2 regions of the Kribbella sp. NPDC050820 genome follow, and region 1 is predicted to be linked to the other one. Evidence: riboswitches for the same ligand, from Rfam matches in the RefSeq annotation. Region 1 holds a riboswitch; the other holds the start of a gene.
What was found. A riboswitch is a leader RNA that binds a small molecule or an ion and turns the genes downstream of it on or off. The one in region 1 is predicted to bind FMN.
Positions count from the first base shown of each region.

Region 2: linked by a shared signal. The riboswitch ahead of ribD (bifunctional diaminohydroxyphosphoribosylaminopyrimidine deaminase/5-amino-6-(5-phosphoribosylamino)uracil reductase RibD) and the one ahead of ribB (3,4-dihydroxy-2-butanone-4-phosphate synthase) in region 1 are both predicted to bind FMN.

Region 1 covers NZ_JBFAHB010000007.1:57,694-72,391, reverse strand. Annotated here, with positions in the region: gene AB0H36_RS09040 (carbohydrate kinase family protein) at 1-153, opposite strand, end outside; gene AB0H36_RS09035 (CocE/NonD family hydrolase) at 253-2,208, opposite strand; gene AB0H36_RS09030 (3-oxoacid CoA-transferase subunit B) at 2,304-2,933, opposite strand; gene AB0H36_RS09025 (CoA transferase subunit A) at 2,935-3,723, opposite strand; gene AB0H36_RS09020 (hypothetical protein) at 3,858-4,784, opposite strand; gene AB0H36_RS09015 (carbohydrate-binding family 9-like protein) at 4,828-5,529, opposite strand; gene AB0H36_RS09010 (hypothetical protein) at 5,522-5,938, opposite strand; gene lipB (lipoyl(octanoyl) transferase LipB) at 5,948-6,577, opposite strand; gene AB0H36_RS09000 (DUF4185 domain-containing protein) at 6,892-8,418, shown strand; gene AB0H36_RS08995 (threonine/serine exporter family protein) at 8,426-9,778, opposite strand; gene AB0H36_RS08990 (sugar-binding transcriptional regulator) at 9,778-10,767, opposite strand; gene AB0H36_RS08985 (DUF4038 domain-containing protein) at 10,775-12,274, opposite strand; FMN riboswitch at 12,327-12,460, shown strand; gene ribB (3,4-dihydroxy-2-butanone-4-phosphate synthase) at 12,564-13,184, shown strand; gene AB0H36_RS08975 (transketolase C-terminal domain-containing protein) at 13,168-14,136, opposite strand; gene AB0H36_RS08970 (transketolase) at 14,133-14,698, opposite strand, start outside.
Region 2 covers NZ_JBFAHB010000074.1:13,120-27,817, forward strand. Annotated here, with positions in the region: gene AB0H36_RS39190 (hypothetical protein) at 1-669, opposite strand, end outside; gene AB0H36_RS39195 (VWA domain-containing protein) at 855-2,912, shown strand; gene AB0H36_RS39200 (hypothetical protein) at 3,476-4,156, opposite strand; gene AB0H36_RS39205 (CGNR zinc finger domain-containing protein) at 4,194-4,706, shown strand; gene AB0H36_RS39210 (protein kinase) at 4,863-6,245, opposite strand; gene AB0H36_RS39215 (MFS transporter) at 6,406-7,551, shown strand; FMN riboswitch at 7,609-7,742, shown strand; gene ribD (bifunctional diaminohydroxyphosphoribosylaminopyrimidine deaminase/5-amino-6-(5-phosphoribosylamino)uracil reductase RibD) at 7,866-8,894, shown strand; gene AB0H36_RS39225 (riboflavin synthase) at 8,895-9,506, shown strand; gene pnuC (nicotinamide riboside transporter PnuC) at 9,503-10,171, shown strand; gene AB0H36_RS39235 (bifunctional 3,4-dihydroxy-2-butanone-4-phosphate synthase/GTP cyclohydrolase II) at 10,173-11,411, shown strand; gene ribH (6,7-dimethyl-8-ribityllumazine synthase) at 11,411-11,881, shown strand; gene AB0H36_RS39245 (class I SAM-dependent methyltransferase) at 11,886-12,515, shown strand; gene AB0H36_RS39250 (MFS transporter) at 12,542-13,672, shown strand; gene AB0H36_RS39255 (dihydrofolate reductase family protein) at 13,905-14,573, opposite strand; gene AB0H36_RS39260 (SRPBCC family protein) at 14,573-14,698, opposite strand, start outside.

The DNA of each region.
Region 1 (14,698 bases):
GTGGCAGCCGAGCGCGACACCGTGGCCGGTGTGGCCGACATACGTCTCGACCGGATCGACGTGGATCGTCTCGGTCGCCGGCAGCGGCAACCCCGGCACCCGCACGATCGTGTCGACCCCGACTCCACCGATGACGAACACGTCCAGCTCCATGCCCCCCGTCATACCGGAATTCGCACCGAAGTGTCAGCTGCCTTTAACGCGATGTGGACAGCCAGGCGGGACCAAGCGGCCCGCCTGGCCGTCAGGTCGCTACCGCGACGTCTCGACGAACTGCCGGATCAGTTCGGCCGGGTCCCGCTCGGGCTCAGGATGCGCCTTCTGCCGTGCGGTCACCGTCTCGGCCGGACCAGGAGTGCGCAGCGAGGTCGTCGTACCGGTCAGCGGCAAGGTGAGCGACGATCCCGCCGGGTCGATCGTCAGCGCCCGGCGTTCGACCAGGTCGTCCGGGTTTCCCGGCTCGACGGTCAGGACGAGCCCGATCCGGTGCCCGGCGGCGAACACCGCGTCATCGGCGTTGAGCTCGAAGGTCAGGTCGTACCAGACTCCGCGCTGCAACGACTCACGCTGGGTCAGGGATCGGTAGTGACCGATGTCCGCCATCGTGCGGGCCACCACGTTCAGGTCGGACGGCGCGGCCGCGATGCCCGTGTCGGCGTAGCAGCCGGTGTCGGTCGCGTTCCCGTCGCCCCAGCAGGTCGAGGTCCCCTTGGTGAAGTACGACGTGTAGCGCGTGGCCGGACCGTAGTCCACCAGGCGTGCCTTGATCGCCGCCGACGGCTGGGAGGACTGCACGCGGACCTTGACGGTGCCGGTGCCGGACAGCCGCACCGCGCCGGTCAGTTCGCTCGTCAGGAACACGGCCCGGTCGGGCCGCAGCGTTGTCGGGTCGAGCACGTAGTCGTCGTCGGAATCCTTCCGGTCGGCGAACTCGACTGTGCCCGAGGAGGGCACCGCGTCCGTCGTCAGCGTGCCGGCGGTCCGGCCGGTCGGCGCGGCCAGTGACAGCTTGGTCTGCTGGGCGCCGGCGGCCGGCCAGGTCGCCTCGGTCGTGAACGCGCCGTCCTCGCGCTGGATCGTCGCCATCGGAGTGTCCATCACGCCGTTGTCGAGGCCCTGCAACCAGTGGTCGAACCAGGGGTGCAACCGCTGCACCCAGGTGTCGCGGTAGCTGAACGAGTCGATGTGGACGTCCTGGTGCAGGAAGATCTTGCGCGGTACGCCGTTCTTCGCCAGCTCGTCCCACCACTCGCCGAAGTGTCGCGTCTTGACGTTCTCGTCGTTGAGGCCGTGGACGACGTACACGCTGGACTTCACGTTCGCGGCGTCGAGGCGGTAGTTCCGCGGGTCCCACCAGGGGCTGTAGCTGCCGGTGGCCGAATCGGACGCGGCTTCGAGCTCCTTGGTGAGTTCCGGACAGCGGGGACTGACGTCGTTGCTGACGTAGTCGTGCAGGAACCCGACGTACTTGCCCCAGAACGGGACGCCGTAGCTGCGGGTGTAGTCGTACCAACTGGAGATGGCCGCGATCGGCACGATGGTCTCGAGGCCGTCCACCCCGGTGCTGGCCACCGAGTTGGCGATGGTGCCGTTCCAGGAGACGCCGATCATGCCGGCCTTTCCGGTGGACCAGTCAGCCGTCACCGGGGCACCCGCGGGCGTGGAGCCCTTCGCGCGGCCGTTCAGCCAGTCGATGACCGCCTTGCCGCCGGCCACCTCGTAGTCGCCGCCGACATCGTCACAACCGGACGAGCGGAACGTGCCGATCAGGTCCACGAAGGCGACCGCGTAGCCGCGCGGTACGAAGTAGTTGTCCAGCCAGGTGTTGAACACCGTGCGGGTGCCGTTCGCGTCGAAGTAGCTTGCCGGGTTCGAGGCGTAGTACGGGGAGGCCTGGATGATGACCGGCACGTCGACGCCGGCCTGTGCGGCCTCACCCGGGCGGATGAGGTCGACCATCACCCGGTCGTTGACGCCGTTCTCGTCGGCGTCGACCGGCACCTCGACGGCGACCCGTTCGCGGATGGCGTTGTCGTACTCGTACACGGGCGCCGTCTGGGTGCCGGTGACGAACGGCCGGCTGTCGGCGGGCCGGCCCGGCGGCGCTGCGTTGGACGTCAGTGGACTGAAGGCGATCGCGGCGAGAGCTGTGGCCGCTGTGGCGACCGCGATGGTTCGGCGTGGTCGCAGGGACGAGCTGAGCAGCATGGGCGGACTCCTGAGCTTGGCGGACACGCCCCGCGCTGTGGCGCAGGGCGTGCCCGAACCCTAAGCCGAGTCGTCGAGCCGCACCAGAGTTGCCGTCACTGCTTGATCGGGGCGCCGGTCTTGGACTGGAGGTCGTCGAAGGTGACGCCGTCGGCGAGCTCGACCAGCTTCAGGCCGTCGTCGGTGACGTCCAGCACGGCGAGGTCGGTGATGATCCGGTTGACCACGCCGCGGCCGGTGTAGGGCAGATCGCACTCCTCGAGGATCTTGTGCGAGCCGTCCTTGGCGACGTGCTCCATCAGCACGATCACCTTCTTGGCGCCGTGCACCAGGTCCATCGCGCCGCCCATCCCCTTGACCATCTTGCCGGGGATCATCCAGTTCGACAGGTCGCCGGTGGCCGACACCTGCATGGCGCCCAGGATGGCCGCGTCGATTGCGCCGCCGCGGATCATCCCGAACGACAGTGCGGAGTCGAAGAACGAGGCCCCCGGCAGCGTCGTGACGGTCTCCTTGCCGGCGTTGATCAGGTCCGGGTCCTCGTCCCCCTCGACCGGGTACGGCCCGACGCCGAGGATGCCGTTCTCCGACTGCAGTACGACGGTGACGCCGTCCGGGATGTAGTTCGGCACCAGCGTCGGCAGGCCGATGCCGAGGTTCACGTAGGAGCCGTCCGCCAGCTCCGCGGCGGCGCGGGCGGCCATCTGCTCACGGGTGAGTGGCATCTCAGGCCTCCATCTTCTCGCGCTGGGCCTCGTAGGCCTCGCGCGGCTGAACCGTGCGCTTCTCGATCCGCTTCTCGATGTCCTTGCCGACGGCAACGACGCGCTGGACGTAGACACCGGGCAGGTGGATCTCGTCCGGGTCCAGCTCACCAGGCTGGACCAGCTCCTCGACCTGGGCGATGGTGACCCGGCCGGCCATCGCGGCCAGCGGGTTGAAGTTCCGCGCGCTGCGGTCGAACACGAGGTTGCCGTGGGTGTCGCCCTTGAGCGCGTGCACCAGCCCGAAGTCGGTGGTGATCGAGTCCTCCAGCACGTACGTCGTCCCGTTGATCTCCCGGGTCTCCTTCGGCTGCGACGCCTTCGCGACCGTGCCGTCGGCGTTGTACTTCTGCGGCAGCCCGCCCTCGGCGACCTGGGTGCCGACGCCGGCCAGCGTGAAGAAGGCGGCGATCCCGCAGCCGCCGGCCCGCAGCTTCTCGGCCAGCGTGCCCTGCGGGGTCAGCTCGACCTCGAGCTCACCGGACAGGAACTGCCGGGCGAACTCCTTGTTCTCCCCGACGTACGACGACGTCATCTTGGCGATCCGCTTGTCCGCGAGCAGGATCCCGAGGCCCCAGTCGTCGACACCGCAGTTGTTCGACACCACGCTGAGCCCGGTCACCCCCTTGTCGTGCAGGGCGCTGATCAGCTCCATCGGGTTGCCGCACAGCCCGAAGCCGCCGACCGCGAGGCTCGCGCCGTCGCCGATGTCGTCGACCGCTGCCTGCGGCGAGTCGTACGTCTTGTCCATCCGGCTGCTCCGTTGCAGTGTCGGGGGCTGGGTCGACTCGACTCTAACCAGCCATCCGCGAGTCCGGCGAGACCCGCCTGTTGTGGCCGCTGCCACAGGTGTGTCGCCGTACCACAGGAGTGTGTGGCCTGGTGCTATGCGGAGGCTTCGGAGTTGATCAGGAGGTTCAGCTCGTGCATCGCCTCGTAGCGGGCGTCTTCCAGATCCTCGGAGTCGCGGGACAGGACGACGGCCAGGTGCTCCCGGGCGGTCAGGAGGTCGCCGCAGCCGCGGGCGACCCGCGCCAGGCCGATGTGGGCGGCGGCAGCCGTTTCCGGCAGCTCGGCGTGCTCGGCCAAGGCCAGCGCCCAGCTGAAGTCCTCGCCGGCCGCGTCCAGGTCACCATGGCGGCGGTAGAGCTCGCCCCGCTGGCACAGGAGCAGTCCGGACTCGTCGTCCGCGCGGAGCTTCTCGGCCAGCTCCAGGGCCTCGCTGATGACGTCGACCGGGTCGTCCACGATCTCTCTGAGCGCGGTCAGCGCCAGGAACATCCCCCAGCGGTCGTCGAGCATCCGGAAGCGTCCCAGCGCCGTACGGAGCGCCTGAGCGGCATCACCCGGAGTGGCGGACGTCAGGCCCGGGTAACCGCGGCACAGCTCGACTGCTGCCCTGGTCCAAGCGTCGCCGCCCTCGTTCCGCGCCAGGACCTCCTCGACCACCGCGGCGGACTCGAACGGCCCGAACACCAGCGACCACAGCAGCACGGTGACGGAGTACCGAAAGGGACCTGTCGTCGCCTGCACGATCTGCTGGGCCAGCTCCAGCTGCTCCTGCTCGGCCGACGCGGCTCCGTGCAGTACGGCGAGCAGGTACTCCTCGTCGAGTCCGACAGGCACGCTCCGGCCCAGGATGCTCAGCACCCGCTCAGCGGCGGCGGCAGCCTCGTCCTGCAGTCCTTGGGACCACCAGTGGCTCGAGTACTCCGCGACAAGCCGCAGCGCCGTCCGGGGGTCGCTCTCACAGGCACGCTCGATCGCGCTCACGACCTCGTCGCCGTACCTGTCGTCACCCCCCAAGTCCACGTACCTCATTGTCCCCCTGGTCTGTTGACGCCGGGTAGCGGGGTCAGAACCGAAGGATGCCCCAGCGGTCCGGGCGGTGCATGTCGACCACGTACTGCGGCGACCAGACCCAGAAGCTGAGGTCGTCGCCCTTCACGTAGGCGCCGTCGACGACCTCGTGCGGCCACTGGCAGCGCATCAGGTTCATCCGCCACTCGTCACCCGGGTTCGGCGGCGTCGCGCGACCCTCGTTGTACGCCGCTAGGTCCGCCCACGGTACGGCGAGCTCCACCGACCAGCCGGTGTCGATGTCGGACGGGTCGTTCAGCGTGCCGTCGATGTCGATCGCTGTCCGTAGCCCGGGCAGGTTGGTCGGGTCCACCGGCACGCCGCCGTCGACGTACGGCTTCGGCAGGGTCAGCTCCCAGATCGTGCCGAGCGGGTTGATCTCGAACTCGTAGTAGTTCAGCCCGTCGCCGTCCGGGTCGAGGAACAGTTCGAAGTTGTTCTCCTCGAACAACTTGGTGTTCTTCTCGGCCATCGTGGACCAGACGTGCGGCTCCTCGAGCAGACCGCCGACGTAGAGGTACTCGTCGTCGTACATGAGCTTCGCCCGGGTCCGGTACTGCGGGACCGGGCCGTCGCCGCCGATGTCGACGAACGGGGTGGTCCACGGCGCGATGTTCCAGGCCGGGTCGGTCAGGGTCCCGTCGAGGGCGGGGGCGACCGGCGTACGCGGGCAGTCGTAGACGGGCAGGTCAGGCATCGGCACGCTCCAGGAGTCGGGCGACGAGATTGGCGACGAGGAAGGTGATCGCGGTCAGCACCGGGACGACGGCCAGTGTCCACGGTGACGACAGGTTCTCGGTGAGGAACGCCAGGACGACGATCAGCATGAAGGCGACGCCGAGGAAGGCCACCACGCGCGGGTTGGGCATCGCGAGCCGGCTCAGCGCGAGCCCGCCGAGCACCATGGTGATCGCGACGATCAGCACGAGCAGCGGGAGGCCGAGCGCGCCGCAGTTCGTGGTGTCGCGGAACCGCTCGCAGCTGCGCTCACTCAGCCACACCAGCGCGATGGTCGCGAACCCGCACAGCAGCCCGACGACGGCGAGGATCACCACCGGCGGCAACGGCGGAGCGTCGTACCGGCCGTCGTCCTCCTCCTGGCTCATTGCCGCAGGCTACCGGGATCCGAGGGAGTGGGCGATCGCGTCACGGACGGCGGCGTCCGTGGGCGCCGGGACGCCGCGCTCGGCGGCGAGCTCGGCCAGCGAGACCATCGTCACGTCGTGCAGGCCGCAACTCGTGAACGTGTGAAAGACCGTCATGTCCGGGTCCACGTTCACCGAGAAGCCGTGACTGGTCACGCCGCGCCGGATCCGCATCCCGATCGAGCACAGCTTCCGGTGGTCCTCGGTCCAGACCCCGACCAGGCTGCTCGCGCCCTTCGGCGTGTCTCGTCGTACCAGCGGGAACCCGAGTGACCCGAGCGCCTCGATCAGCCCGTTCTCGAGCCAGCGCACGATGTCGACCGGCCCGCGGCGCTTCAGGTCGATGACCAGGTACCCGACCAGCTGGCCCGGCCCGTGGTACGTCGCGAACCCGCCCCGATCGACCGCCACCGCCGGAATCCCCGCGGCCTCCGCCGGCAGATCGTCCAGCACGGTCCGCGGCCCGTAGGTGATCACCGGCGGATGACTCAGCAGGAACAGCCGGTCCGGAGCCGCGTCCTCGACCCGCTCTTCCACCCAGCCGCGCATCTCCTTCGCCGCGACCTCGTACTCGACCTCACCCAGATCCACACGCTGCACGACATTCAGCGTAGGTCGTGGCTGGTGGTCCCGCGCAGTAGGCGCGGGACCAGGAGACACCGCCTAGGTTCCGGTCAGGGACCACTGGGGGTCCGAGCTAGAAGCGGGGTATCACCGCGTGGCCCCGGTCAGCGCCGGGTCACTCCGCCACCGGCGGAGCCGACGGGCCCGGGAAGCTCCCGACCGTCACACCTTGGAATCGCACCAGCAGGAAGTAAACCACACCCAGCTGTTGACCCATTGACAACGAAGGACTACGTTCGGCGGAAATCGATTTCTCACGATCGTGCTCTGCCCGCCCGAGGAGACAACGCATGCGGAAACGATTGCTACTCGTCCTGCCCGTGCTGATCGGAGCCGCTCTGGTGCCGGCCGACCAGTCCTCCGAAGCCCAGGCGTCCGCGGTGCCGTCGCCCGCCGAGCGCATCGCCAAACTGACCGGCCCGGAGTCGATCAACGACACCGAGGCGCGGTTCGCCCTGAAGGCGACCGACCTCGGCATCCTGTGGGACAACGGGTCCGGGGAGATCCTTACCGCGTTCGGCGACAGCTACGGCAGCGGCTGGACCGGCCCGGGCGGCGGTGTCGGCGACCCGGCCACCATCGACTGGCGCTGCAACCTGCTGTTCCGCAGCAAGGACCGCAACCTGGCCGACGGGATGTCGCTGGACTCGGCCGCCGAGGACCGTCCCGGCCACGCCAAGCAGTTCCTCGACTGCAAGAAGGTCGACCGCGACGAGCACACGGTCATCCCGACCGGCGGTATCGCGGTCGGCAAGCGCCAGTACGTGCAGTACATGTCGGTCAACTACTGGGGCCCGGCCGGCAGCTGGTTCACGAACTACTCCGGCTTCGCCTACTCCGACGACAACGGCGAGACCTGGACCAAGGACCCGAACGCACGCTGGCAGAACACCAAGGCGTGGGACAACAACTTCCAGATGGTGGCCCTGGTCCGCGACCAGGGCTACGTCTACATGATCGGCACACCGAACGGCCGCTTCGGCAACGCCCACATCGCCAGAGTCCCGGAGCAGCAGGTCCTGCAGAAGAGCGCCTGGCGGTACTGGGACGGCCGGACCTGGTCGCCGAAGGAGAGCGCGGCGGTGCCGATCGCGATCGGCCCGGTCAGCGAGGTCTCGGTGCAGTGGAACGCGCACGTCGGCAAGTGGCTGATGATGTACCTGGACGAGACGCGGGCATCCGTCGTACTGCGCTCGTCGAAGTCGCTGACCGGACCGTGGAGCGGCGAGCAGGTTGTTGTGAAGGGCAAGGACTTCCCCGGACTGTACGGGACCTACATGCACCCGTGGTCGTCCGGTGACGACCTCTACTTCACGATGTCGCAGTGGGATCCGTACAACGTGTTCCTGATGCGCACCAAGCTCACCGACGACGGCCAGGTCACCAACCTGGTGAGCGACCCCGGCTTCGAGGACCAGACCGGCAGTACGCCGACCTCACCCTGGCAGCTCAACGGCCGGGGCGGCATCGACCGGTCCAACCTCGGCCACAGCGGCACCAACAACGCCTACGTCCGGGACTCGATCGGCACCCACCAGCTGCAACAGAACGTCGTCGTCCGGCCGCACCACCGCTACCGCCTGTCCGCCTGGATGCGCACCGCGGCGAACAACACCGAGACGATGCTCGGCGTCCGCACCCTGCGCGGCCAGACCATCGCGCAGAAGTCCGGCGGGGCGCACCCGGCGTACGAGAAGGTCAGCGTCGAGTTCGACTCCGGCCGTGAGTCCCTGATCGAGCTGTACGGCGGCTTCTTCGGCCGCGGCCAGGACGTCTGGCTGCAGCTGGACGACGTCGTACTGGAGGAGATCAGGTAAGGCGGGCCTACTGAGGCTGAGCAGACCGTCGGCGGGACCGGCGGGATCCGGTCCGGCGACGGACCGGACGGCGTGGTCCGACCAGGCGTGGCCCGGCGAGGCGATCCTCGAGTCGCCGGGCCTCGCGGCGGATCGGCTGGGCGACGTACTCACCGAGGATCACACCGGACGCGATGGCGACACCGATCGCGACCGCGGTCGCGAGGCTGACGATGCCGATCAGGTTGCCCAGTCCCATCAGCTCGTAGAGGCCCTTGTAGATCGTCAGTCCCGGCAGCAGCGGAATGGTGCCCGACACAACGACCACCAGCGGCGGCACTCCGGTACGCCGACCCAGCGAGTAGCTCCCGAGACCCACCACGAAGGCCGCGGCTGCCGTCGACCACGCCGGCCCGAACGAAGCCCGCGTCATCAACGTGAAGACCAGCGACCCGAGCGCCCCGATGATCGCGACCGGGAGCAGCACCCGCAGCGGCGCGTACGACGCGTACGCGAACGCGACCGCCATCAGCGCACCGGACCCGACCATGATCGGCAGGTTCGCCAGCTGGATCGTCTGCGCCTCGATGCCGACGTTGAGACCGAGCTTGATCCCCACCGTGAGGCCGAGGCTCACGCCGGCGATGATCCCGCCGGTCAGCAGCATCGCCTCGAAACTTCGGGCCGCCGCCGTCACGTAGTACCCGGTGAGCGCGTCCTGGACGGCACCGGTGAGCGCGATCCCGGCCAGCAGCATGATGATGCCTGCGGCAACGACCAGGGACGGTTTCACCGGCGCGTGGACGGCGTACAGGACCAGCGCGACCGCGGTGGCGACGAACGCGCCCGCGACCTGCTGGTAGAAGGCAGGCAGCCGCTGCCGGTTGAACCACCGGTTGTTCAGGTCGATCACGATCGCGGTGACGACCGCGACCAGCGTGATCAGCCAGCCACCACCGAGCAGCAACGTCGCGCCACCGGCCATCACCCCCCAGGCCAGCACGGCGCTCCAGCGTGGGTACGGCGGTCCCGCCGACGTCAGCCGCGCCAGCTCGCGACTCGCTTCGTCCCGGGTCACGTCGCCCCGGGCGAGTCGCCGTACCAGCCGGTCGACGTCGGTCAGCCGGGAGAAGTCCTGCGAGCGGTAGCGGACCAGGCGGATGTGGGTCTCGGGCGCGACCTCGGGCGCCGCCTGGTACGAGATCGCCATCGAGGTGAAGGTGATGTCGACCTCGCAGCCGCGCAGCCCACCGGCCGCGGTGACGCCGAGGATGGTCGCGGTCGCGTCCGCCGTACCGGCGCCGCTGGACAGCAGCACCTCGCCGACCCGCAGGGCCAGGTCGAGCGTCCGGTAGACGTCTTGCTGCTCCTCGCGATCCATCAGGCGTCGAGCAGGCGGTTGGCCATCGCCAGGTCGGTGATCAGGATGTTGACCCAGCCGCCGAGCAGCGCGGCCCGGATCGCGGAGAACTTCCGGTCGCCGCCGGCCACCCCGATCCGGCGCGGCACCGCCAGCAGCTCCTTGGCGGTCACCCCGATGACTCGCTGGTCGAACGTCGAGCGCACGTGCTTTCCCTCTTCGTCGAAGAACCGGAAACAGACGTCGCCCACCGCGCCGAGCCGGCGCAGCTCGTCCTGGTCGGCCTCCGCGACCGCGTTCCCACTGCGCTGCAACAGCGGTGAGGGCTCGAGGCTGCCGATCCCGACCAGGGCGTCGGTGAGCTGTCCCCAGGTGCCCAGAACGTCCCGAACGGACACGTCGTTCATCATCGCCCGCCGGACCGCCGGGGTGCCGACCAGGCCCGGGGCGGGCAGGTAGACCGGCATCCCGCCGGTCAGCTCGGCGAACCGGGCGGTCAGCCGGGTGGCCTGCATCTGTACCGCGGCGTCACCCAGCCCGCCGACGATCTGCACCACCCGGTCCACGACCGGCACGCTCTTGCGCGGCATCCGGTCGACGGCGCTGATCAGGGTCTCGCTCCAGGACGAGATACCGATCACATGCCCGCCGGTGAGCGTCATGTCGATGTACGCCGCCGCGCCCGAGCCGAGCGCCGGGAGCACGTCGTCCGCCACGCCGAGGGTGTCGACGACGACCGCGTCCCGCAGTCCGTACCGGCCCTGGAGCTCGTCCTCGAGGTCGCTGTGCACGCCGCTCGGCATGGTCACCACGGTGTGCACGATGCCGACCTCGACGGCCTGCTTGAGCATCCGCGACACCCGCGCCTGGGACAGGTTGAGCTCAGCCGCGATCTTCGGCTGCCGGATGCCCTTCTCGTGGTACATCCGGGCCACCTTCGCCAGCAGCCGCAACTCGTCCAGCCCTGGCTGGCGCACCGCGCGGTTGTTCACGTCGAGACCCCCTAACAAGCGACGACTATAGGTCAGCCAGGCAGATGTAGACGCGGGGCTGTCCACCGGGGTCGGGGAGGACGTCGCGGGGCGAGTCGCGCTTGCCGGCGGCCACCACCGAGCCGTCGCGGGGGTCGATGATCGTGTACGGCAGCGGCACGTCGTCGTCGAACACCGGCACCGGGCCGCCGTGCTCGCGGTAGATGATCAGCAGCCGGCCCGGCACGCTCAGCGCCCGGCCGGAGATGACCCGGGTCCAGTCCGGCTCCATGTCGGTCGTCGGCAGCCCACGCAGGATCTTGGTGAGCAGACCGACGTACGACGACCCCTCGAAGCCGACCGCCTCCCGCCAGCCCGCGCCCGGCGCCGCGAAGAAGTCCGCGTGCCCCGGCTCGTCCGGATGCAGCTTCCACTGCCACAGGCTGCCGGCGCCGTAGACGACGCCCATCGTCCCGCCCGCGCAGAGGTTGCTCCACGCCTCGTGACCCTGCCACCAGCCGGCGCCGACGCCGGTCCGCCCGGTGTTCTCGTACGTCGGTTCGCCGTTCGCGATCGCCTTGACGGGCCGGTTCCGCCACATGTCCGCAACCCGCTCGGGGACGTGTTCACCGCTGTGACCCGTCTGGCACCACTGGAAGTCCAGCCAGTCCGCATCCTGGTGCGCGTCCGCGTGGATGTGCGGGCGGTAGTGGATGCCGGTCGGCTGCTCGTAGCAGTCCGTCGCGTGCACCTCGGCCCCGCCGGCGGCGATCTGGGGCTCGCGACCGGATCCGTCCCCGCCGACCAGGTAGATCGCCGGCTGAGCGCCGTACCGGGCGACCAGGTATCGGCAGTAGCGGGCATACTCCTCCGGCGGTACGACGGGCCCGGCTACCTCGAGGCCCTTCCAGCCGAAGCCGTGGAAGACAGGCTGGAGCACCGGGACCAGCCCGTGCTCGACCAGGATCCGGAGCAGGTCGTCGAGGTACTGGAAGTACTCGATGTTCGGCTGGTTGAGGTGCCCGTCCGGGAGGTCCTCGAAGCCGACCGCGAAGCCTTCGTCCTGGGTGCGGTCGCGTGGGCCGACGGCACGCATGTCCGGCTGCACGGTCATCAGCAGGACCGCGTTGAACCCCTTCGCCTGCCGGTCGGCGGCGTACTCCCGGACCTGCTCGGGGGTCGCTCGCCAGGGCAGCGCCCAGGCGGTGTCGCCCGCGAGGATGGCTGGCGTGCCGTCCGCGTGCACCAGGCTGCGACCGCCGGGCGACATCCGCCAGAAGCCGCGTGCGTAGAACGGGTCGTCCTGCCCGGGATCAGCCGGTTCCACGTCGAGCTCGCCGCTGTCTGAGCCGCTCGTCCAGGTCCACCGGCCGGGCGACGGCGCGGCGAAGCGGACCCGCCAGGTGTCACCGCCGTCCCAGAACGCGGGCCGCCGCAGCCGGAGGCCGCTCTCGTGCTCGAAGTCGGCCCACTCCTCGGCGGCGTACGGCTCCTCGTGGTTGCGCGTCAGCGTCAGCTCGACTGCACGCCAGACTGAGATGGACATGACACTCCAAGGGTGGTTGTGACGGATAGACTGAGCGGCGAACAGCAAGACCACACGTGCTCTGGGGTCGGTGAAATTCCGAGCCGGCGGTGACAGTCCGCGACCCGCATGTCCGCAAGGAGATGCGGTTGACCCGGTGGAACTCCGGGACCGACGGTGAAAGTCCGGATGGGAAGACGCACGTGGCAGGTCTTCGCGGTGCGCTGTCGGCGTTTGCTGCCGTGGTGCCCGCGGAGCTTGTCGTTGCCCCGGAGTACGGCGCCAGTTTCACGCCGAGAGGACAACGACCGTGAGCACCGCGACCAAGACCCGGCTGGACACCGTCCGGCGCGCCATCGACGAGCTCGCCCTGGGACGGCCGGTCGTGGTCGTCGACGACGAGGACCGCGAGAACGAGGGCGACCTGACCTTCGCCGCGAGCCTGGCGACCCCCGAGCTGATGGCGCTGCTGGTCCGGCACACCAGCGGCTACGTCTGCGCACCCGCCGCACCGGAGATCCTCGACCGGCTCGAGCTGCCGCTGATGGTGCCGGACAACCAGGACAGCCTGCGGACCGCGTACACGGTCTCGGTCGACGCGAGCAGCGGGGTCGGGACCGGCATCTCGGCCGCCGACCGGGCCCGGACGGTCCGCGTGCTGGCCGATCCGGCGGCGCAGCCCACGGACCTGATCAGGCCCGGTCACATCCTCCCGTTGCGGGCAGTGCAGGGCGGTGTCCGGCAGCGGCCCGGTCACACCGAGGCCACGGTCGAGCTCGTCCGGCTGGCCGGGCTGCCGCCGGTCGGAGTGATCGGCGAACTGATGAACGACGACGGCACCCTGATGACCGGGCCCGACCTGCGCGCGTTCGCCGACACTCACGGTTTCGCGATGATCTCGATCGCCGACCTGGTCAGCTACTTGGCTTGAGCAGCCGGCGCGCGGCGTCCGCGATGCCGTCCGGCGAGAGCCCGTAGCGGTCCAGCAGGTACCCGGCCGACCCCGTGGGCGCGAACTCGGGGATCCCGAGGATCGACACCCGCGCCGGGTGCTGCTGTACGACGGTCTCCGCCACCGCACCGCCGAGGCCGCCGCCGGACACTGCCTCCTCCGCGGTGACGATTCCGGCCGTCTCCCGCGCGGCCGCGACCACGGCCTCGACGTCGAGCGGCTTCACCGTCGGCATCGACAGCACCCGGGCCGAGATCCCTTCGGTGGCGAGCTGCTCGGCCGCGGCCAGCGCCCGCCACAGCACCGTCCCGTTGCTGATCAGCGTCACGTCGTCACCGGCCCGGACCGTGATCGCCTTGCCGATCCGAAACTCGTAGTCGTCGGCGTACACCTTCGGCACGCTCATCCGGCTGACCCGGATGAACACCGGCCCGTCCGAGGCCGCCGCCCAGCGCAGCGCCGCCGCGGTCTCGATCGGGTCGGCCGGCACGATCACGGTCAGGTTGGAGATCGCCCGCAACCAGGCGATGTCCTCGATCGAGTGGTGCGTCGGGCCGAGCTCGCCGTACGCGACGCCCGGGCTCATCCCGCAGAGCTTCACGTTGGTGTTCGAGTAGGCGACGTCCGCCTTGATCTGCTCCAGCGCGCGGCCGGTCAGAAAGCAGGACGCGGCCGAGACGAACGGGATCCGGCCGCCGTTGGCCAGGCCGGACGCGACCCCGACCATGTCCTGCTCGGCGATCCCGACGTTGATCAACCGGTCCGGGAACGCCTTGCGGAAGCTGTTCAGCTTGCTGGACCCGACCGAGTCGTTCACCACCCCGACGATCCGGTGGTCCGCGTGCGCGAGCTCGGCGAGCGTCTCGACGTACGCGTCCCGGCAGTCGTACCGCGGCTGGTCGGCGATCGAGGCAGTCTCGACCATGCTCATCCGCGTCCTCGCTTCGCTCCGGGCGCGGATGAGACACGAGGCCGGCTGTGCTTGATGATGCCCTCGCTTCGCTCGGTCATTGGAAGCTCCTTGGTGTATCCGGGAACAACAGCCTCCAGCTCGGTCAGCGCCTGCTGGAACTCCGCCGCGTCCGGCACCCGGTGGTGCCAGGCGACGTTGTTGCTCATGAACGAGATCGGGTGCCCCTTGTGCGTGTGGGCGATCACGAAGGTCGGCTTGCCGGGCCGGAAGGGTACGGCAGACAGCACGTCGAGCAGCTCGCCGTGGTCGTGACCGTTCACCTCCACCACCGCGAACCCGAACGCCATCGCCTTCTCCGGCAGCGGGTCCAGGTCGTTGGTCTCCTTCGTGGTGGCGCCCTGCTGGAGCCGGTTCCGGTCGACGATCACGGTCAGCCGGTCCAGCTGGTACTGCGAGGCCGCCATCATCGCCTCCCAGTTGCTGCCCTCCTGCAGCTCGCCGTCACCGACCAGCACGTAGGTCCGGCGCATCGACACGTCCAGCTTGGCCGACAGCGCATGCCCGACCGCGACCGGCAGCC
Region 2 (14,698 bases), on a different contig from region 1:
GACGGCCCGCGCCGACGGCTCTCCCACCGCCGACACCGCCGGCGCCGCCACGGAATGCCCCGCCTGAGGTTGCACCCCGATACCCAACGTCGGCGGAGTGGCGAACGCCGCGCCAGCCGCAGACCCCGCCCCGGCCTGCCCGCCCGCACCACCTACACCGGCTATCTGCCCGGCCGCACCACCTGCCTGCCCGCCTGCACCACCCGCACCGGCTACCTGCCCGGCTGCACCGCCCGCACCGGCGACCTGCGAGCCCGGACCAGCGACCTGGCCGGCTGCGCCAGCGACCTCCCCGGTCGCACGACCCGCCTCCCCGGGCGCACCGGTCCCTGCCCTCGGCAGGTGGGCCGTGTCTGAGCGCGTGAAGGCACCGGTGGTACCGCGGATCGCGTCGAGCTCAGCCGCGATGTCGTATTCCGCGACCTCCCCGATCAGCGCCAGGTGGGCAAGGTCGTCGAGCGCCTTGAGTCGCGAGACCACGGCCGGGTTGCCGATCTTCACCCGCTGCGCGCTCATCAGCTGCGACAGCATCGGCGCGGACATCCCGATCACCTGCGCGACGCCGCCTTGCGTCAGCCCGAGCGGCCCGACCACCCGACGGACGAGCTCGCCGAGCGGCTCGCCGTACAGCTCGGTCTGCTGCTGCAGGTTGTGCGCTGTCTGATCCATGCCTGTGATCCCTCCAGCCGCCGCTCGGTAGCGACTGCAAACCATCTTCGCAGTTGCGAACACAGATTTCCAGTCGATCCCACCGGCTGTGGATAGCCTCAGCTCAGGGCTGGTCGAAAATGAGCTTGACATTTGCGATTGCAAACTGCGAGTGTTTGCGGCAGCGAATCTCACTGGAGGAAACGATGACGGCTCTGCAGCGACACCGCCGCCCCGCGGTGTGGGCGATCCTCGCCATCACGCTGACCGCCCTACTGGCCGGCCTGACGACCGGATCTGCGTACGCCGACCCGGAGCCGGGCAACAGCAAGCTGGTCCTGGTGCTCGACTCGTCCGGCTCGATGAAGGAGCCGGCCGGCGACGGTCAGACCAAGATCGTCGCCGCACGTACGGCTCTCGGTCGCGTGGTGACCAAGCTCCCGGCGGAGGCCGAGGTTGGCCTGCGGGTGTACGGCGCGACGGTCTTCAAGCGCAGCCAGCCCGGCGCGTGCACGGACACCCAGCTGACGGTGCCAATCGGGACGAACAACCGGCCGCAACTGCAGGCCGCGATCGCGAAGTACAAGCCGTACGGCGAGACCCCGATCGGCTACGCGCTGCAGGAAGCCGCCAAGGACCTCGGTCCGGACGGCCGGCGCACGATCGTGCTTGTCTCCGACGGTGAGGCGACCTGTGCGCCGGATCCGTGCGAGGTGGCGCGGTCGATCGCCAAGCAGGGCATCGACCTGAAGATCGACGTCGTCGGCTTCCGTGTCGGCGGAAAGGCCCGCAGCCAGCTGCAGTGCGTCGCCCGTGAGGGACGCGGTGACTACTACGACGCCGATTCCACGATCGACCTCGAGGCCGGTCTGGACCGCCTGTCCACCCGTGCGTTCCGCCCGTTCCGCATCTCCGGTACGCCGATCGTCGGCGGCCCGCAGCAGGAAGGCGCTCCGGTGGTTGCCCCAGGCCACTACTCGGACACGTTCGGCGGCGACGAGACCGCCAAGTACTACCTGATCAAGCGCAGCATCAAGGGCTCGACCTTGCGAGCCGGAGTGAGCTTCCGGCGCATCCCCGGCGAAGAGCTGGTGATCCAGGCGGAGGTGAAGCTCAAGACCCTTGGCGGCGACCAGTGCGGCTGGAGCTACCCGCGGGTGTTCGGCAGCGACCAGGGCCTGGCGACCGGCACTGCCTCGACTTGGTCGGACTGGCAGGAGGAGTGTGCGGATTCCGACCAGATGGTGCTGACCGTCTCTCCGGGCAAGGACTACCGCGAGCTCAAGGGTGTGCCGTTCGAGCTGCGGGTCGACGAGGAGCCGCCGGTGACCTCGACGACGAACCTGCCCGACGAGGCCGGCGATCCGGTGTGGACCCAGATGCCCGGCTCGACTCCGCGCGAGATCATCCCCGGATCGAGCTTCCCGGACGCTCCGTTGCTCGAGGCTGGCAGCTACAAGACGACGATCATGCCGGGTGAGCTTCAGCTGTACCGCGTGAAGGCCGACTGGGGTCAGCGGATCCAGGCCCAGTTCACGGTGCCCAAGCTCGGCGCGGCGACCAGTAAGGCGCTGGGTGGCATTCGCTACCTGGACACGGCGCTGATCTCCCCGATCGGCGAGGACGTGTACTCCGTGTTCGCGAAGAACGTGCCGGGTGGAGCGGGCAAGCGCGGGGTGCTGTCGAAGGAGGGCGTGGTCCAGGCGCTCACCACCAAGGAGATCCGCTACCTGAACCGCAACGGCGCCAACAACCAGGACACCGGCACTTCGATGCCCGGCGAGTACTACGTCGCCGTCTCCCTGACCCGCAAGGACAACGGCCGAGCCTTCACCGTCCCGCTCACCCTGACCGTCGGAGTGGTCGGCACACCGGGCACAGGCAAACCCGAGTACGTAGATGGCGCGACCCCGGTGGCCGGGACCTCAGTCACCCCCACACCCACCGCCACCGGCACCGAATCCGGCAACACCCCTCAGGCCGGCGGTCCCACCCAAGGCAAGGCGCCCACCACCGACACCACCCCGGTAGCCCTGATCGCCGGCCTCTCCGGCGGCGGCGCAGTCCTCCTCGTAGTTGGAGCTCTAGCCCTGCTCCGCCTCCGCCGCAAACCAGCCATAGTCCAACCCAGCGCCACCGCTTGGCACCCCGCCTCTCAGCAGTACCCCAACCAAGCCAGCCACCCCAACCAGGGCGGCCACCCAAGCCAGGGCAGCCACCCCAACCAGGGCGGCCAACCACCGTCCCAGCCGCCGTACAACTAACCACCCCACCAGAGCCCGGGCCCAAAGCCCGGGCTCTGTCCACGTCAGCCCCGCCCACTCCTCACCGCCAGCCGCCATCGATCGCCCACAACCCGAGCATGAAGTGATCCCGCGGCATCTCCCCGCAGCAACCAACCCCACCGACCGACCAGCCGACCGACCCAGCTTCCACCGCCTGCTCGTGGCGATCGGCTCGCGTCTCACCTGCCGGTGATCACAGGCCGCCTCGCCAGTCGTACGACGAATCCGCCGGTCGAACGGCTGGCCGACTCAGCTTCCGTCGCCCGTCTCCTGGCGATCATCACGCGTCGACCGCCGTACAACCGACCCCGTCGTCCGGGCTGTCGGCCGATCTGGCTTACATCACTCGTGCCCCCGGGATCGCAGCCCGGCTTACCAGTCGTGCGACCTCCTGCCGGTCGAATAGCCGGCCGACTCAGGTCCCGTCGCCCGAAGCGCTGGCGACCACAGTCCGGTGTCAGTAGTCGCGCGGCCAAGCCCGCCGGTCGGACGGTTGGTCGAGCGGGAGTCGAGGCTTGTCGTGCTTGCTCGGGGTGGTGGGGTTAGCTGTCGGGGTGGAGCCAGGGGATTCGGAGTTTTTGGGCGGCTGGGCGGAAGGTTTGGGTTAGGTCGGCGCGTTCGGGGTCGTCCTGGGGGAGATCTTCGGCGAGGGTGGCTTGGGCGGCGACTGTTTGGGGGCGGGCGCCGAGGGCGGCGCGTAGGTGGAGGGATCGGCGGAGCATGGCGATTCGTTCGGTGGGCTCCTTGAGATGTGCGAGGTGCCGGATGATGTACGACTCGAGGTAGCAGTCGTTGGTTTTCGTTGCGATGTCTAGGGCTGTCCCGTAGCGCCGGAGGGCGCCGTCCGGGTCGTCGTCGATGTTGTCCAGCAGGACGCCCCAGTGGTACTCGGCCCAACCTCGCTGCTTCTCGTTGCCGGTCTCGACCGCTGCGCGGTAGCCGGCCTCGGCCACGGCGCGGTCGTCGGCGCGCGGGTGGTGGCGGAACAGCAGGCGGCTGTAGGCCATTCGTGCCGTGAGCAATTGTGCTGTCGGTGATGCGGGATCGAGTGCCGCGACTGCTTTCTCGGCCTCCTCATGGTGCTCGATCTGGAAGAACCAGCGGTCTACGGCGATCTCGGCGCGCAGTTCGGGATCGGCGTCCGGGCCCAAGGTGGCGAGGGCGGCATCCCACTCGCCGAGCAGGTGCAGGCGCCGGGCGATGTAGGTGTCATCGGCTAGCATGACGCCTACCATAAGAATCGGTGATGTAGGTGGTCAAGTGTCTTACGGTGACTACATCGGGAACGTGACGCGGCTGGCTGTCGAGCTGGCCAACACGGGCACGCTCGATCAGGACGGCGAACTGGTGGCTGCGTTCTTCGCAGAGCACGAGATCACGCCGCCGCCGGACGGCGAGTACGGCGAACTGCCTGAGCTCGTGCGGACGGCGCTGGCGCAGTCTGTCGATGGTGGCGCTCCCGATGCCGTGCATCGCTTGCTGCGTGAGTACCCGCCGGACATGCACTTGTCCGATCACGACGGTGGCTGGCACGTGCACTTCAGTCGCAACGGCACTCCGGCCAGGCGCTGGGTCGGTCAGTTGGTTGCCGCCAAGCTCGCCTTGGTTGCTGCGGGGGATCCGTCGGTGACGCTCGGGCGGTGCGCGGCGGCGGAGTGCGGCAACTACTTCGTGGATCAGTCACGGAACCGGACACGGCGGTTTTGCTCCAACCCGTGTGCGAGTCGGACGACGGTCGCGGCGTACCGGGCTCGGGCGGCGAAGGAGTCCTAGCAGGTCTGCTCTGGAGTCGCAGGGGCTGCTCTGGAGTCGCCGACAGGTTGATCGCGCGGCCAAGGCTGGGCTAGGGCCGCGGCCACGCTGAGGATCGTCACCTGCCTGGCGGGACGTGAGCTGCGGGCGGTGCTGAGTGCGTGCCGGGTCTGTGGGTTAGCTCAGGAGGAGCCAGGCGGCGGTGGCTAGGAGTGCTAGTCCGCCTGTGAGGCTCAGTGAGGCGAGCCAGACCAGTGGGCGGTTTCGGGGGCGAGTGCCTTGCGTTGGGGTGACAGTGGGCGAGGCGGGGGTGCTGGGCGCGGTGGCGGTTGCTGGCGAGGCGGGCGTGCCGGGGGATGTGGAGGTGCTGTGCGGGGCGGGGGAGCCGTGCGGGGCGGGGGAGCTGGGGGATGCGGGGGTGCTGTGCGGGGCGGTGGTGGTGGAGCTGGAGACGGTGGGGGAGCTGGAGGTAGTGGGGGATGGGGCTGCGGGGTCCGGGGGGTGGCTTTGGGTGGAAGTGGGTCTGGCGGGGTTGGGGTTGGTGGTGGCTGCGGACGCGGTTGGTGTGGGTGCGGCGGTGGGGTGGGGGGACGGTGGTGAGGTGAGGTGTATGGCGGCCGTGTGAGTCGGTGCTGCCGGCTGATGGTCGGTGTTGGTTGGGGATGGGGTTGCGGGTGAGGGGGTGCCGGCGGGCGCTGAGGGCTTGGGCGCGGGGCCGGTGGGGGTCCAGGGGGGTGGGAGGGGTGGGAGTTGGTCGAAGACTTCGGGGGAGTCGGGGTGGGTGGACCAGGGGGTGGTGTTGGTGGGTGGGAGGGCGCCGGACTCGGCCAGGAGGCGGCCGGCGGCGTGGGCTGTGGTGGGGCGGCGGGTGGGGTCGGGCGCCGTACTGCGGTGGATGAAGTCGGCGAGGGGGCCTTCGACGGGTGGGAGTTTGCCGTCGGTGCCGGGGCGTTCGCCGGTGAGGAGCTCGGCGGCGACGGCGCCGACTGTGTAGAGGTCCTGGCGGGGGTCGGGGTCGGCGCCGGCGAGTTGTTCGGGGGCGAGGTAGCCGGGGGTGCCGAGGATCGTGCTGTGCCGGGTCATGCGTGGTTCGTCGAGCAGGCCGGCGATGCCGAAGTCGGACAGGCGCAGGTGCGGGCGGCCCTTGCCGGTGGCGTCGAGCAGGAGGTTGGCGGGCTTGAGGTCGCGGTGTACGACGCCGGCCGCGTGTACTGCGGACAGGCCGTGCAGGAGTTGGTCGAGCAGTACGGCGACGTACGACGTCGGCAGCGGGCCGTGGTCGCCGAGCAGAGTGGCTACCGAGCCGCCGCGGACGAGGTCCATCGCGAACACGACCTTGTCGTCGTCGGCGGCCCAGCCGTGCGGTGCCACCACGTGTGGGTGGTCGATGCGCAGCGACTGTTCCCGGACGAACCGCAGCAGTGTGGCTGCGTCGTGCTGGCCGAGCACCTTAGCTGCCACGTACGCCGATCGTCGCAGGTCCCACGCCCGCCAGACCGAGCCCATTCCACCGGTCCCGATCAGGTCGATCAGCCGGTATCGCCCCGCAAACGCCTCCACCGGCAAGAACCTACCGCCCCACCAGTCGACCCATCGACCGTGCTCGAGGACGCATGCAGGCGGGGTAAACGGGAGGCGGGGGTGGGGGTGGGGTGGTGGAATGGGGTGAGTGAGGGACTCCAGGGTTGTGGCCGCACCGGGGGTGGGGGTTCGGCGGGTTGTGGCGGCGTTGGCTGTCACGACGACGGTGGGGTACGGGGTGCTCACGTACGCGTTCAGCGTGTTGCTGGGGCCGATGTCGCGGGAGTTGGGGATCTCGACGACGACCGCGGTGGGGGCGTCGACGGTGGCGGTGCTGGTGACCGGGGTGATGTCGATTCCGGTGGGGCGGTGGCTGGACGCCCGGGGTGGGCGCGCGTTGATGACGGCCGGGTCGGTGCTGGCGGCGGTCGCCGTACTGGGGTGGTCGCAGGTCCAGAACGCAGTCCAGTTGTACGGCGTCTTCGTGGGGATCGGGATCGCGTCGGCGATGGTGCTCTACCCGCCTGCGTTCGCGGTGGTGGTTGCCGTGGCGAGGCCGGAGTCGCGGACCAAGGCGATCCTCACGATCACGCTGGTCGGTGGGCTGGCGAGCTCGATCTTCATCCCGTTGACCGGGTGGCTGGAGCACGCGCGTGGGTGGCGGGGAGCGTTGGTCGTCCTTGCTGGCCTGGTGGCTGTGATCGCGATTCCGCTGCATGCGTTCGCGGTACGGCGGAGCACGCCGCGGATCGCGCCGGGACAGCCGAAGGGATCGCCGCGGCGGGTGCTCAAGGACGCCGGGTTCTGGGTGCTCGCCGGCTCCTTCGTCGTACACAGTGCGGCCTTGGCCGTGATCTCGGTCCACCTCGTGCTGTACCTGATCAGCCTCGGCCACCGACCGGCGACAGCGGCGACGCTCGCCGGGTTGCTGGGGCTGTTGTCGGTGACCGGACGGATCGTCGCCAGTGTCTCGGCGCGGTGGTTGCCAATGGCCACCATCACGGCCTGCGTCCTGACCGTACAGGGCGTGGCCATCTCGTTGCTGCCGGTAGTGGGTCAGCAGATCGCCGGGGCGGTCGTCTGCCTGACGCTGTTCGGGCTCGGGTTCGGGGTGTCGTCGATCGCGACGCCGGCGATCCTGCTGGACCGGTACGGCGCCGACGGGTTCGGCACCATCTCCGGGATCCTGACCACGCCGGTCACGATCGCGAAGGCGGTCGGGCCGCTGGGTGGCGCGGCGCTGGCCGAGGCGTTAGGGTACCGGCCGCTCATCCTGACCGTCGCGGCGGCCTGTCTGACCGCCGCGGCCGGGCTCGCCATCACGCAGCGGATGCCCAGGATGTGACCTGGGTCCTGGCCGCCTGGACCAGTGGTGGCACACTTGAAGTACGAGTGAACCCACTCGCGTGCTCCGGGGTCGGTGTAATTCCGAGCCGGCGGTGACAGTCCGCGACCCGGCCGCAGCAGTCGAGCGGCCGGTTGACCTGGTGGAATTCCGGGACCGACGGTGAAAGTCCGGATGGGAGGCGCACGCGATCGGCGGGTGCGCTCTGACGTTCGGCAACGCGACCCACAAGGTCGACGCGACCCCGGACGGCAGTGCGTGTGCGCCGGTTGTCACGAACCCCGGAGTGCGTCCGTGACAACGAGGGACCGTGAGTGAACAACGCTTCGCCGATCGACGTCGCCTGGATGCGGCGTGCGGTCGAGTTGGCCGCCAAGGGCATCGGTAGCACGCACCCGAACCCGGTGGTCGGCTGTGTCATCACCGGCCGCGACGGGCATCCGGTCGGTGAGGGATTCCATGCCGTTGCCGGTGGCCCCCATGCCGAGGTCGAGGCGCTGGCCATGGCCGGCGAGCGGGCCCGCGGCGGTACGGCGTACGTGACGCTCGAGCCGTGCAACCACACCGGCCGGACCGGGCCGTGTGCCGACGCGTTGATCGAGGCCGGTGTCGCCCGCGTGGTGTACGCCGTACCGGATCCGAACCGGCAGGCCGCCGGCGGCGCCGAGAAGCTGCGGAACAAGAACATCGTGGTCACCGAGGGCGTGCTGCGGGACGAGGCCGAGGCGGTCAACCACGTGTGGCTGCACAGCGTCCGGATGGGCCGCCCGTTCGTCACCTGGAAGTTCGCCACCACCCTGGACGGGCGGTCGGCCGCCCCGGACCGGACCAGCCGGTGGATCACGGGGCCGATCGCGCGCGCCGACGTGCACCGGAAGCGGGCCGAGTGCGACGCGATCGCTGTCGGCACCCAGACCGTGCTCGACGACGACCCGGAGCTGACGGTCCGCGACGAGCACGACGTACCGGCGGCCCGGCAGCCGCTGCGGGTCGTGGTCGGCGACCGGGAGATCCCGGAGACCGCGCGGGTCCGCAACGACCGCGCGGAGACGCTGATCCTGCCGACGCACGACCCGGCCGAGGTACTGCGGCAGCTCGACGACCACCACATCCGGCACCTCTGGCTCGAGGGCGGCCCGACCCTGGCCGCGGCCTTCCTGCGCGCCCAGTTGGTCGACCAGATCGTCGCGTACGTCGCCCCGGCCGTGCTCGGGTCCGGGTACGCCGCGATCGGCGACCTCGGCGCGGAATCGATCGACCACCTTCGGCGGTTCAAGCTAGCGGACGTCACCCGTCTCGGCGACGACGTCCGGCTGACCCTGACTCCTCTTGGAGGGAAGTAGATGTTCACCGGCATCATCGAAGAACTCGGCGCCGTCGAGTCGCTGGACCTGCTGGACGGAGACGCCGCCCGGCTCACCATCAGGGGCCCGAAGGTGACCGAGGACGCCGGCCACGGCGACTCGATCGCGGTCAACGGCTGCTGCCTCACGGTGATCGAGCACGGTGACGGCGTCTTCACCGCCGACGTGATGCGCGAGACCCTGCAGCGGACCAGCCTGGGCAGCCTGGACAAGGGCTCGAGCGTCAACCTCGAGCGCGCGGTCACGGCCCACGCCCGGCTCGGTGGGCACATCGTCCAGGGCCACGTCGACGGCACCGGCACGATCGCGAGCCGGACGCCGGCCGAGCACTGGGAGGACGTCCGGGTCGCGACCACGCCCGAGATCCTCAAGTACGTCGCCGAGAAGGGCTCGATCGCCATCGACGGCGTCTCGCTGACCGTCACCGACGTGGATGACGCGACCGGCACGTTCGGCGTCAGCCTGATCCCGACCACGCTCGAGCTGACCGTGCTCGGCCGCAACCAGGTCGGCGACACCGTGAACCTCGAGGTCGACGTGATCGCCAAGTACGTCGAGCGGCTGCTCACCGCCAAGGGAGTGGACCGGTGATCGACTGGTTGCTGCACTCGGAGGTGGAGATCGCCGGCTCGCCGGTGCTCGTCCGCGAGATCGTCGGCAACGTGTTCGGCCTGGGCAGTGCCCTGTTCGGGATGCGCCGGCTGGTCGCCGCCTGGCCGGTCGGCATCGTCGGCAACGTCCTGCTGTTCACCGTCTTCGTCGGCGGGATCTTCGACACGCCGCAGGACAAGGACCTCTGGGGCCAGGCCGGTCGCCAGGTGTTCTTCGCGCTGGTCAGCCTCTACGGCTGGTACCGCTGGTACCAGACCCGGCACGGCGGCGCCGGCAAGGCGGTGCAGCCGCGCTGGGCGACCGCCCGCGAGCGGTTCGAGCTGCTCGGGTTCGCGGTCGTCCTGTACGCGATCTCGTACTTCGTCCTGCGCGAGCTCGGCTCGTGGGGGCCGCAGTGGGACGCGTGGATCCTGACCGGGTCGATCCTGGCGACGTACGGGATGGCCCGCGGATTCGTCGAGTTCTGGCTGATCTGGATCGCCGTCGACGTGGTCGGCGTACCGCTGCTGATCCAGGCGAAGTTCTACCCGTCGGCGACGATGTACATCGTCTACGGGCTGTTCTGTGTCGTCGGGTTCGCCTCCTGGTGGCGGATCCAGAACCGGGAGCGGACCGTGGCTCCGGAACCAGTGGTGGTGGGCTGACATGGGTGACGTGCTGAAACTCGACACGATCGAGCACGCGATCGAGGAGATCCGGGCCGGACGGCCGGTGATCGTGGTCGACGACGAGGACCGCGAGAACGAGGGCGACCTGATCTTCGCCGCGTCCAAGGCGACGCCGGAGCTGCTGGCGTTCCTGATCAGGTACAGCTCCGGAGTGGTCTGCGTCCCGATGGAGGGCGCCGAGCTGGACCGGCTCGGCATCCCGCTGATGACGCCGCACAACCGGGAGCGGATGCGGACGGCGTACACGATCTCGGTCGATGCCCGCGACGGCATCAGCACCGGGATCTCGGCCGCGGACCGGGCCCGGACGATCCGGGTGCTGACCGACTCCGCGTCCGAGCCGTACGACCTGGTCCAGCCGGGGCACGTGTTCCCGCTGCGCGGTCGCGACGGCGGCGTCCTGGTGCGGCCGGGGCACACCGAGGCGTCGATCGACCTGGCCCGGATGGCCGGGCTGACGCCGGCCGCGGTGATCTCGGAAATGGTGAACGACGACGGCACGATGAAGCGCGGTCCCGAACTGCGCGAGTTCGCCGACGAGCACGGGCTGGTGCTGGTGTCGATCGACGACCTGATCCGCTACCGGCGCCGTACCGAGAGCCAGATCCAGCGCGTCGCGACCACTACCCTGCCGACCCAGTACGGCGATTTCGTTGCCCACGGCTACCGGAACATCGTCGACGGGTCGGAGCAGCTGGCGCTGGTCCGGGGCGACCTCGCGGCCGGGCCGACGCTGGTGCGGCTGCACTCGGAATGCCTGACCGGTGACGTGTTCGGATCGCTGCGGTGCGACTGCGGACCGCAGCTGGACGAGGCGCTGCGCCAGGTCGCGGCCGAGGGCGGTGTCGTCGTGTACCTGCGTGGTCACGAGGGCCGCGGGATCGGGCTGCTGCACAAGTTGCAGGCGTACGAACTGCAGGACGCGGGCCGCGACACGGTCGACGCGAACCTGGATCTCGGGCTGCCCGCGGACGCCCGGGACTACGGCACGGGCGCGCAGATCCTGGCCGACCTGGGCGTCACGTCCGTCCGGCTGCTGACCAACAACCCGGACAAGCTGGCCGGCGTCCAGGGCTACGGCATCGACGTGGTCGAGCGCCGCAGCATCTCGATCGACCCGACCGAGCACAACCTGCGGTACCTGCGGACCAAGCGCGACCGGATGGGCCACCACTTGCCCGCCGGTGTCCTCGCCGAAGAGAACGGAGCCGGCTGATGTCGGGCAGTGGAGCACCCACCATCGAGACCCCGCGGGCCGACGGCGCCCGCGTCGCGATCGTCGGAGCGCAGTGGCATCCGAAGGTGACCGATGCCCTGGTGGCCGGCGCGATCCGTGCGCTGGACGAGTCCGGCGTCACCGACTACACGGTGATCCGGGTGCCGGGATCCTTCGAGCTCCCGGTCGCGACGTTGCACGCGGCCAAGAGTGGGTACGACGCGGTGATCGCCCTCGGCGTCGTGATCCGCGGGGACACCCCGCACTTCGAGTACGTCTGCCAGGCCGCGACCGAGGGCCTGATGCAGGTCGGCGTGACCACGGGCGTCCCGATCGGCTTCGGCGTACTCACGTGTGACAACGACCCGCAGGCGCTCGACCGCGCCGGCCTCCCGGACAGCCGGGAGGACAAGGGGTACGAGGCAACCCAGGCCGCTCTCTCGACGCTGGTGGCGATCCGTAGCCTTTAGCCTCATGGACTGGCACCGCTGGCACGGCGACTACGACGTACCCGGTTCGTTCCTCGCGCGGCGTCTGGAGGTTGTGCAGGCGCAGCTCCGGCTGGCGCTGGATGCTGCGCCGCCGGGCCCGCTGACGGTGGTGAGTCTCTGCGCCGGCGAGGGCCGCGACCTGCTCGAGGTGCTTCCAGCGCATCCGCGCCGGGACGATGTCCGGGCTCGGCTGGTCGAACTCGATCCACGCAGTACGGCGGCTGCCGCAGAGGCGATCCGGGTCGCGGGGCTGACCGACGTCGAGGTCGTCGAGGGCGATGCGGCGGTGACGGATCAGTACCAGGGGTTGGTGCCGGCGGACGTCGTACTGGCGTGTGGGGTGTTCGGGAACGTCGTGGACGCGGACATCGAGCGAACCGTCGAGACGTGTCGGCAGCTGAGCAAGACCGGTGGGACGGTGATCTGGACTCGGCATCGGGGTGCGCCCGATCGGGTGCCGGCGATCTGTGGGTGGTTCGAGGAGCGCGGGTTCGAGCGGGTGTTCGTGTCCGATCCGGAGGCCGGCTTCGGGGTCGGCGTCCACCGGTTCGGCGGGGTGCCCGAACCGCTGGTGCTGGGGCGGAGCATGTTCACGTTTGTGCGGGACCTGTGAGGTACCGGCCGCTGGTTTGGTTGGCGGTGGCAACGTTCTCGACGGGGATCGATGGGTATGTGCTGGCGGGGTTGTTGCCGGCCATCGCTTCGGACTTGCGGGTCGTCGAGGCGGCGGCTGGGCAGCTGGTGTCGGCGTTCGCGTTGACGTCGGCTCTGGCGGCGCCGTTGCTCAGTACGGCGACGAGTCGGTGGGAGCGGCGTCGTACGATCGCGATCGCGTTGGGCGTGTTCGTGGTCGGGAATCTCATCGTCGGGCTTGCGCCTACCTATGCGGTGGCGCTCGGCGGGCGGGTGGTGGCGGCGCTGGGTGGGTGTCTGCTCAATGCTGCTGTCACTGGGTATGTGATTGCGCTGACGCCGGTCAAGGATCACGGGAAGGCGTTGTCGTTCGTGCTTGGCGGGTGGATGGCGGCGACTGCGCTCGGGGTGCCGGTCGGTCTGGTGCTGGGGCAGTCGAGTTGGCGCTTCCCGATGATTCTGGTCGCGGTCGTGGGGACGGTCGCGTTGGCCGGGATCGTGCTCAAGCTTCCGCGGTTGCATCTTCCGGCCGGGACGTTGGCCGATCGTCTGCGGCCGCTTGGCCAGCCGCGTCTGCTGGCCGGGCTGCTTGTCACGACGGGGATTCTGTGCAGTAGCTACACCTGCTTCACGTACGCCACGTTGATCCTCGATCCGGCCTTTCCCGCTGAGTGGATGATGATCCTGGTCATGTTCGGGTACGGCATGGCCAGCATGCTGGGCAACGCGGTCACTGGGCGGCTCACTGACCGCTTCACGGCGCTTCGGGTGCTGACCGTCGTACTGATCGGGCTGTTGCTGGATGCTGTCTTGGCTGCGCTGGTGTTCAAGGTCAGCGGCGTACTGGCTGTCGTTGGCTTGCTGTGGTTCTTTGCCGCCGGCATCGGCAATGGCGGGGCGGCCGTCCCCCAGCAGGCGCGTCTCGCCTCCCTGGCCCACGATTCCGCAGCCATCGTGATGGCCCTCAACGGCAGCGCCATCGCCCTCGGCTGCGCGCTGGGCAGCGCCCTAGGCGGCGTGGCCCTCGCGGCTGGCACTCCCGCCCCCGCGCTCCCTGCAGTCGCCGCGCTGATCCTGGCCCTAACCCTGGCCCTCCACCTGCTCGTCGCAAAGACCCGCCAGTACGAAACGGTGTAGCCGTGGGGCTTCTCTCCCACGCGGCCACTCCTTCGCCGCGACCACCACGCGCGCTCCCACCACCGATCGGAGGGATATCCGTTCGACCTGTGGGTTCTCCCCTTGCGTGCCAGGGGAGAACCCGCGGCTGGGCCGGATAACCCCTCGAGTACGGCGTCGGGGGCAACCGGCCGCTGGTGGGTGTCGGTAGTTCGGCGTGGCGCCGGCATCGGGTTGGTGTGCGGACGGACGGTTATCGCTGCCGGACTGTGTAGGTCAGGTGGGTTACTCGTTGCGTCGGTTCCGCGCGGACGGGGTCCAGAGCTATGCGGCTCGCGTCCACGCCCTCGAAGAGGCGGACGCCGGAGCCGAACAGCACGGGCGACAGCGTGATGGAGAACTCGTCGATCAGGCCGGCGTTCAGGTACTCCAGAATCGTCGCGCCGCCGCCGGAGATGCGTACGTCGCGGTCGCCGGCGGCAGCGCGGGCCTGGTCGAGCGCGGTCTCGATGCCGTCGTTGACGAAGTGGAAGGTCGTACCGCCGGGCCGCTCCCAAGGGTCACGCTTCTCGTGCGTCACGACGAAGACCGGCGTGTGGAACGGCGCATCCTCCGGCCAGGAGAGCTCGCCGGCGTCGAACATGCGCTTGCCCATGACGTTCGCGCCGATGCGCTCGAACGTCGCCTGCGCGATGTCGTTGTCGCGCCCTTCCTCGCCGCCCTTGCCGAGCTTCAGGTTCTCCCGGAAGAACCGCTGCGGGAACGCTGCCTGATGGAGTTCCATCCACTGCGCCATCCAGCGCCGTACCGAGGGGTCGTCGGGCTTCTTCTCGGGCCCGAAGAGGTCCTCGACGGGCACGGCCTCGGGGGCGATGAACCCGTCCAGCGACATCGACACGCTGAAGAACACCTTGCCGGCCATCAGCCCTCCACTCCGTTCCGGATCTCGGTGACGTAGGCAGCCAGGTTGTTCAGGGTCTGCCGGCCGCCCTCAATCGCGTGGTACTTCTCGACCGCCTCGTCGCGCTGCTCCTTGGTACGGAACAC